Regions from separate parts of the Paraburkholderia sp. RL17-368-BIF-A genome, predicted to be linked through region 2. Evidence: riboswitches for the same ligand, from Rfam matches in the RefSeq annotation. Region 2 holds a riboswitch; the other holds the start of a gene.
What was found. A riboswitch is a leader RNA that binds a small molecule or an ion and turns the genes downstream of it on or off. The one in region 2 is predicted to bind cobalamin.
Positions count from the first base shown of each region.

Region 1: it holds a riboswitch for cobalamin, as region 2 does, so the genes downstream of both, cobA (uroporphyrinogen-III C-methyltransferase) here and P0D87_RS16800 (TonB-dependent receptor domain-containing protein) in region 2, are expected to answer to the same signal.

Region 1 is NZ_JARESN010000034.1:5,913-10,275, forward strand. Features, by position in the region: gene cobN (cobaltochelatase subunit CobN) at 1-81, opposite strand, end outside; gene cobW (cobalamin biosynthesis protein CobW) at 96-1,205, opposite strand; cobalamin riboswitch at 1,372-1,652, opposite strand; cobalamin riboswitch at 1,722-1,965, shown strand; gene cobA (uroporphyrinogen-III C-methyltransferase) at 2,170-2,892, shown strand; gene P0D87_RS31400 (cobalamin biosynthesis protein) at 2,889-3,320, shown strand; gene cobO (cob(I)yrinic acid a,c-diamide adenosyltransferase) at 3,317-3,919, shown strand; gene P0D87_RS31410 (cobyrinic acid a,c-diamide synthase CobB) at 3,922-4,363, shown strand, end outside.
Region 2 is NZ_JARESN010000008.1:262,554-266,916, forward strand. Features, by position in the region: gene P0D87_RS16795 (FecCD family ABC transporter permease) at 1-671, opposite strand, end outside; gene P0D87_RS16800 (TonB-dependent receptor domain-containing protein) at 699-2,585, opposite strand; cobalamin riboswitch at 2,675-3,023, opposite strand; gene P0D87_RS16805 (hypothetical protein) at 3,242-3,598, shown strand; gene P0D87_RS16810 (cell division protein ZapA) at 3,595-3,909, shown strand; RNA gene ssrS (6S RNA) at 4,081-4,262, shown strand; gene P0D87_RS16820 (EVE domain-containing protein) at 4,348-4,363, shown strand, end outside.

The sequences.
Region 1 (4,363 bases), on a different contig from region 2:
GTCCGCGGGCCGCTGATCGATGCGGATCACGCCTTGCGTATCGTCGACGAAACCGCCCGGCGTGGTGCGCAGCAGATGCATGTGTCTATACCGGCTTACGTCTGTTGCGCGGCGACAGCGGCTGCGACGCCGAGCGCGGCGTCGAACGCGCGTTGCAGCGCAGCCTGGTCGAGGTCTTCACCGATCAGCACGAAGCGGCTTTCGGCGCCTTCGCCTAGTTCTTCCAGTTCACCTGGCTGCCAGCGTCGATCGAAATAACTATCGAAGCGCCGGCCCACGCCTTGAACGACGAGCCGCATCGGCGCGCCCGGCAACGCCGCGAAACCCTTCACGCGATAAATCGTGTTGTTCCCCACGAGTCCTTGCAGCGCGGCGATCACCGCTTCACGCGACTGCGCCTTTGCATTCACGACCACCGAATCGAACTCATCGTGATGATGATCGGCGTCGTCGGCCGAACCGTGGTGATCGTGGCGCAAGTGAATGGTTTCCTCCGACGCCGCTTCGAGCCCGAACAACGCGTGCAGATCGAGCTCGCCCCTATGGGCGCGCACGATCTTCACCTGAGGCGGAATTTCGGCGCGAATCACGGCTTCGACCGCGTTCTGGCCTGCTTCGTCGAGCAGATCGGTCTTGTTCAGAATCACCAGATCCGCAGCCGACAATTGATCCTCGAACAATTCGTGCAGCGGCGACTCGTGGTCGAGATTCGGATCGGCCTTGCGTTGCGCGTCGACGGCAAGCGGATTTTCAGCGAATTGGCCGCTTGCCGCAGCGGGTCCATCGACGACGGTAATCACCGCATCCACCGTGAAACTGTTCTTGATCTGCGGCCAGTTGAACGCCTGCACGAGCGGCTTCGGCAACGCGAGCCCCGACGTTTCGATCAGCACATGGTCGATCTGCTCACGGCGCTCGACGAGTTTTTCCATCACCGGAAAGAACTCTTCCTGGACCGTGCAGCACAGGCAACCGTTCGCCAGTTCATACAATTGGCCTTCGGTCTCGACGCCGTTTTCATCGCAACCAATGCCGCAACCTTTGAGGATTTCACCGTCTATGCCGATCTCGCCGAACTCGTTGACGATCACCGCAATGCGCTTGCCGCCCGCGTTCCGAAGAATGTGCCGCAGCAACGTCGTCTTGCCGCTGCCGAGAAAGCCCGTGACGATGGTGACGGGAATCTTGCGCATCTGAACTTGCATGGTGAGTCCATCCGTGAGAGTTGCATCTGCTGGCCGGCCGAATCACGCGCTTTGCGCATGACGTCGCATCGCAAAACGCGGGAACGCACGACGGCCTTGCCGCTACACCAGGGAAACGCAGAATACGGGTATGAGGTCATGAGCGCAGCGCCGCTTCCCCGCGGCGTTCGCCCTTCGTGTTCCGGCCGGTATCCGGGCTGGCGAAAGCGCCGCTTCCCCTTCCCGGACGAGTGATTTCTCGCCCAGTGGTGATATGCCGACGCGGCCTTGCGCGTGGACATCGAAGCCGGCTCCGCGGCGCCATGCAAACCGCCATGACGTCGCTTTTCGCTTACCGTTGCGGGGGCAGCACAGGTTGACCCGATCCATGCGAGGCGGGCGCCCTGTTTCCCGTTTAACTGCATGCGCACGAGCGCGCACACGAGCACCAGAAGTGCGTGCGAGTGTAGGCCGCGCGCCTTGCGCCGTCAAGAAAACGCAAGCCCGGCGCGCTTATCGGACGGGCTTGCCGTGTGCTATCGTATGCGCGCGTCTGGTGCCCGCACATGTGCTCGCGTGTGCAGTTAAACGGGAAACAGGCAGCGCGCTTGCGCTCAACCTGTGCTGTCCCCGCAACGGTAAGCGACCGGCGGCGCGATTATTTTTTGCGCCGCACATGCGTTTTCAGTGCCACTGTCCAGCACATTCGAACGAATGTGGGCGGGAAGGCAAAGCGCGTGAGGCCGCCAGCCCGGATACCGGCCAGACGCGGAGGCGGCCGTGCGTTGTTAACGTCACGCCGCCGGCCGCCGGAATCCGCGAGGGACGGATGTGAAGGCGCTCAAGCACGACTTAGGGAAGCGGTCTGCAATCCGCGTTTGCTGTCGTGCGCGAATGCACAGTTTCGAATGACTTCAATTTCCATCACATTGCGTGTATGTCGACGCTGCGCGATTGCATGTGCGCCGACGCGGCGCATGCCGCGATGAAACGCGCATGGCTGATCGGCGCAGGCCCCGGCGACGTCGAACTGATGACGCTGAAGGCAACCCGCGCGCTCGCGCAAGCCGACGTGATACTCGTCGACGATCTGGTGAACCCCGACGTGCTGCAATTTGCGCGCGCCGATGCGTGCATCGTGTATGTCGGCAAGCGCGGCGGTCATCCGTCGACGCCGCAACACGGCATCGTCGAACAAATGCTCGCGCATCTGAACGAAGGGCGCAGCGTCGCGCGTTTGAAGGGCGGCGATCCCTTCGTGTTCGGCAGAGGCGGCGAAGAGCAACAGGCGCTGCATGCGGCGGGCGTCGACGTCGAAATCGTCAGCGGCATCACGGCCGGCATTGCGGCGCCGGCGGCCATCGGCATTCCGGTCACGCACCGCGATCATGCGCAAGGCGTGGTGTTCGTGACCGGCCACGGCGCGGGCACGAGCGAGCCGGATTGGGCCGCGCTCGCCGCCACGCGCATGACGCTCGTCATCTATATGGGCATGCGGCGGCTAAACGACATCGTCAGCGCGTTGCTGGCAGCGGGCATGTCGGCACAGACTCCGTGTGCCGCGATCGAATCCGCAACGCGCCCCGAGCAGCGGCATGCGCTCGCCACACTCGGTGATTTCGCCGATGCCGTCGCGCGCGCGGGACTCGGCTCGCCCGCGATCGTGGTGATCGGCGGCGTCGCGTCGCTGGCGAAGGATGACCGATGAAAACGCTTAGCGTGGGCATCGGTTGCCGCTTGCATACGTCGGCGGAAGAAATCGAAAACGCTGTGCGCGCAGCGCTCGGCTCGCATGCGTTCGAAGACATCGCGGCCGTCGCCTCGATCGAAACCAAAGCGCAAGAACCCGGCTTGCTCGCGTTCTGCGCGCGCCACAAATTGCCGCTGCAACTCTTCACTCGCGAGCAGATTGCCGCGCTGCATGTCGCCGAGCCGTCGGCGGCGGCGCGCGAGCATCTCGGCGTCGACGGCGTCTGCGAACCGTGTGCGTTGCTTGGCGCGTCGATCCACGCTGCTGCGCACACGCCCTATCTCGTCGCTCGCAAAACCGTCCACGCGGGCGTCACCGTGGCGATTGCATCGACCGAACACGCGCTGCCGCGCAGCGCCACCTTCACTGACCAGGACCTTCCATGAAGACCGATCCCGAATCGCATCAACGCATGACCGAACGCCGGCGCGAAGGCCACGAAAAGAAACAGGCCAACGCGACCGTCGAAAAGGGTCTGCTGATCGTCAACACCGGCACCGGCAAAGGCAAGACGACCGCTGCGTTCGGCATGGCCGTGCGCGTGCTCGGCCACGGCATGCGTCTTGGCGTCGTGCAGTTCATCAAGGGCGCGCTGCATACGTCGGAGCGCGACTTTCTCGGCGCGATTGCGAATTGCGATTTCGTCACGATGGGCGACGGCTACACCTGGAACACGCAGAACCGCGACGCCGACATCGCGACCGCGCGCAAGGGCTGGGACGAAGCGCGCCGGATGATCGAAAGCGGCGACTATCAGATGGTGATCCTCGACGAGCTGAACACCGTGCTCAAGTACGAGTACCTGCCGCTCGACGAAGTGCTGTCCGTCATCGCCGTGCGTCCAGAGATGCTTCATGTGGTCGTGACAGGCCGTCATGCGCCCGACGCGCTGATCGAAGCCGCCGACCTCGTTACCGAAATGCGCATCGTCAAGCATCCGTATCGCGAGCAAGGCGTGAAAGCGCAGCGCGGCGTGGAGTTCTGAACGTGTCCGCCTGCCCCGCGCTCTTCATCAGCGCGCCCGCGTCGGGCCAGGGCAAGACCACGATCACCGCGGGTCTTGCGCGCTACCATCGGCGGCTCGGGCGGCGCGTGCGTGTCTTCAAGACCGGGCCCGACTTTCTCGATCCCATGATTCTCGCGCACGCGAGCGGCGCGCCGGTGTTGTCGCTCGATCTGTGGATGGTCGGTCAGGACGCGTGCCGCAATCTGCTCGCCGAGGCCGCGGCCGAAGCCGATCTGATCCTGATCGAAGGCGTGATGGGTCTCTTCGACGGCACACCGAGCAGCGCCGATCTCGCGAGCGCTTTCGGGGTGCCCGTGCTCGCCGTCATTTCTGCGAAGGCGATGGCGCAGACCTTCGGCGCGGTCGCGTTCGGGCTTGCGAATTTCAGGCCGCACGCGCCGTTTCATGGCGTGCTCGCGAACC
Region 2 (4,363 bases):
GCCGCAAGCGCCGTCCACGGCATCGCATTGCCGTTGAGGTCGCCGGTGAGCCAGAACAGCATGCCGCGCAGACGATTGTCGGGCGCGAGGTTCAGCAGCAACGTGATCAACGCGCCCCAACCCGCCGCGATGACCGCGCCGGTCAACAGCAAACGCGGCGACGTGTCCTGTGGCTCGCCGCGCCACAACTCGCGGCGCGCGAGACCGAGCACGAGCAGAATCGATACGAATGCGCCTGCGAACGCGGACGCATCGACGAGCCACCACGCGCTGCCGGCGATCATCGCGATCAGCGCGAAGCTCGCGGCCCCGCCCGATACGCCCAACACGTACGGCTCCGCGAGCGGATTGCGCAACAGCACTTGCAGCAGCGCACCGGCCATCGCGAGCAATGCGCCGCACGCGAAACCGGCTAATGCGCGCGGCAAGCGCAGCGTGCGGACGATCTCGCCGGCGAGATCCTCGGAGGCGCTTGCAGAGCCGGACGCGGACGCATGCAACGGCGACAGCGCCTCGATCACGCGCGCGGGCGCGAGCGAGACGCTGCCCAGCGCCAGCGACGCCATCAGCACGACCAGCGCGGCGAGCGCGAGCACGAGCCAGATTGCCGCGGCGCGCTTCGCGGTCATCGCGTGCAATGCGGCGGGCAACGAACCTGGATGACGACTCATCGGCGCGCTCTCAACATGGCGCGCGCATCACTGCTGCTGCCAGCCGAGCGTGACATACGCACCGCGCCCCGGCGAGTTATACGAGTAGGCCGTTTCATAGTCCTTGTTCAACAGATTCTGGATTTGCGCGGCCACGTACCAGGCTTTCGTGATGTTGTAGCGCGCGGACAGATTCACGATGCCGTAGCCGCCGAGCTTGCCGCTGCTGTCCTCGCGCGGGCCGCTCACGACCCACTCGCCGCCCACGCGCCACCCTGCGATGCTGCGGTTCACCGTCAAGGACGCGAAGCGCCGCGCGCGCCGCACGAGGTCCACGTCGTTGTCGAGATCGACGGGATTTTGCAGCGTGACCGATGCGCGCACATCGGTCTTGCCCACATGTCCGCTCCACGATCCCTCGAGCCCCTGCACTTTTGCATGCCCCACGTTCTCCGCCAGATAGATGCCCGGCGTGACCTGCTGATAGTCGATCAGATTCGAATAACGCGTCTGGAAAGCACTCAAACGCATCACGCCCAACGCATTCGACGCGTACTGCAGCGCCGCTTCGAGCGAATGGCTGCGCTCGGGCTGAATCGACGGATTGCCGCTTAGCGGATAGTACAGATCGTCGAAGCTCGGCGCGCGAAACGAATCCGAATAGCTTGCGCTCAGCTTCCAATGCGGCGTGATGTCGAACCCATAGCCGAGATAGTAACTGTTCGCTCCGCCGAAATCGGAGTACTGGTCGCGCCGCACGTTGGCCTGGATCTGATTGCGTCCGAAGCGCGCCGTGTAGCCCGCGAAGACGGAATCGACATGCCGCGTGGGCGCGGCGAACGTATCGGAGTCGAGGCTCTGATCGAGATGCTCGTAGCCCACGCGCAGTTTTTGCTGCGCGGCCAGCGCGAAATCGTTCTGCCACGTGTATTGCCGGTTGTCGGTATCGAAGCGTCCGTTGTAGAGGCCGTTGGTCTTCGACACGCTGCGGTCGTCGCCTTCGGACACGATGAAGTGCGTGGTCCACCAGTCGGTCAGCTTGCCGTTGGCGAACGCGGACACCTGCCGCACTTTCGTGTAGAGGTTGTTCAGATCGGTCGGCGCGCCGTACGCGTTGTCGTAGCTGTTGTTGCCGTTCGACTGCAGATAGCGGACGCCCGCGTCCCATTGGTCGTTGAACTTGTGGCGCAGCGACGCCGAAATGCTCTCGTTCAGATAGCCGTTCGCGTTCGGATTCGCGTTGGGCGCCTCGCTTGGATTGAGCGCTGAAAAGCCGTCGTCTTTCGAGCGCGCGAGCGAAATGCTGAAGGTCGTGCGGCCGTCTTTATCCAATGCGCCGTTCGCGCCGACCTGCTGCGTCTGCGTGTGATAGCTGCCGTAGCCCAGGGAGAAATTGAAACGCGGCGGATGCGCGCCGCCGTCTTTCGTGAACACCTGTACCACGCCGCCGATCGCACCGGAGCCGTATAACGCGGACACGTTGCCGTTCACGACTTCGACGTGATCGATCTGATCGAGCGGAACCTGCGCGATTTGCGCGGTGCCGAGACTCACGGAATCGACGCGCACGCCGTCGATGAGAATCAGCGATTGCGTCGACGACGCGCCGCGCAAATAAAGGCTCGCCGTCGAACCGGGCCCGCCTGTACGCGAGATTTGCGCGCCGGGCGCGAGTTGCAGCAGGCCGGGCAGATCCGTTGCGGTGGTGTCGGCCAGGTCCTGCTGATCGAATAGCGACGTCTGCGGGATCGTATCGGCAAGCGCTTGCGGTCCGCGCTCGGCGGTCACCACGACGGGCGATAAAACAGTGGACGATGCAGTGGACGAAGCGGTGGACAAAGCGTCGGCGTTTGCAGGCGCGGCGGCCTGCGCATGCGCGAGATGGGGCAGCCCGGCAAAAGCGAGCAGCACCGCGCGGGCGATGGGGGACAGCATGAAGTGAGATTTCCCGTGGATGGCGTGCGCGGCCCGCTTCCCCGCAGGCCGTCGCGTAACGAGGCGCGTGCGCTTTTGACAATTCGCGCCGCGCGCCCCTCCCTCTGGCCGGTATCCGGGCTAACGACTTTCGATCCCGCCTTCCCACGCGTGACGCGCAGTGGCACACTCGCGAGTTGAACCGGAACACGCGATGGGGATCGAACTGCAAAAGCGCGAACTGCTGTTCGAAATACGATTCGTACCGCAGCACTGAACTGCGATGAGCAGCAATGAACTGCAGCGAATGCGACGAACTGCAATGCACGCGAAATGCGGTCGCTTACCGTTGCGGGGGCAGCGCAGGTTGGCGCGTTCGGGTAGAACGGCGCGGCCTGCTTCCCGTTTAACTGCGCGCACAATGAAATGCGCGCGGGCACCAGAGTGCGGCCAGTGTATGAGCGCCCTCTGAGTCAGTCAAGAACGCGGGCCGCGAGAGCGATTCATTCGGACAGGGTCGAGCTATTGTCCGACGCGATCTCCGGCACGCGCGTAGTTTCTCTTCTTCAGTCGAAAAAAGGCTGCAAAAAGCGGGGTTGTTACGTCTCGAAACGAGACAAATGTCGGAACGTGCGACATTCCGCGCTAAAATGCGATGTCTTTAGAGGACGCAGCACATGCTCACCGAACTCGAAACACTTTCACAGAATATCGGCAAGCTGATCGCGATCAGCCAGCGCCACAATGAAGCGCGCCTCGCGCTCGAAGAGCAACTCGCGCAGTCGCGCGCCGAAGCCGAAGCTACGCGCACGGAACTTGCGCTGCTGCGCGAGGAACGCGACGCACTGCAAGCGGAGCGCGACGCGCTGTCGGCCAAGATCGACGACGCGCAGGTGCGCCTGAACGCGATCCTCGAAAAATTGCCGCGTGCGCGTGCGCACAACGAGCCGGACAACCAGCTCGATCTGCTCGAGCCCGCTCCGCACGAGGTCGAAACAGAGAGCGACGCCACTCGCCACGGAGAAAATGCATGACGACCAAGCAGATCGAAGTATCGATTCTCGGCGTGCCCTATCGCCTCGCCTGCTCGCCGGAAACGGAAGGCGCGCTGCTTGAAGCAGTCGCGCGAGTCGACGCCGAAATGTCGAAGATCCGCAATAACAGCAACGTGCGCGGCACGGATCGCATTGCAGTCATGGCTGCGCTGTCGCTGGCATCCGAACTGCTTAAGCTGCAAACAAGCGTGCGTCACGGAGAAGCATTTCCCGCTGAAGAAATCCGGCGTACAATGCATCAAATGAACGAGCAACTGGGTACTGTCATCGAGCAGTACAGCGTGCAGTAAGTTGCAAGTAGCATGTTGCAAGCAGTGCGGCCGGTGCTGATACCGGCTGCGGATTCAAACGGAAAGTAAGCAGGCAAGGTTCGTGAAGCATGCACGAACTGCGCGAGGCGAACAGGTCCCCAACGTTTGAGTCAATCGTTTGAGTGTCATCGGTTTAGCTTCATCGGTTTAGCTTCCCTGCCTGGTTCGCCAAGGTCATATATTCCTTGAACCAATGCCATGTGCACGGTTGCGGAAATTTGTAGCACGGGCGTGCGCGTCACTCTGTCTGATGTACCCGAAGTGCTGCTAACTGCGACCAATTCTGAACCCCCGGTTCAGGATGCCGGCCTAGCGGCTAAGGCGGGGACCTTATTTGGAACGGCATCGGACTTGCGTCCGGTGCCGTTTTTGTTTGGGCGCCGTGCTTCTTCAAACCCCTAACGTTCAATTCGATTCATGCGCTACTGGCTAA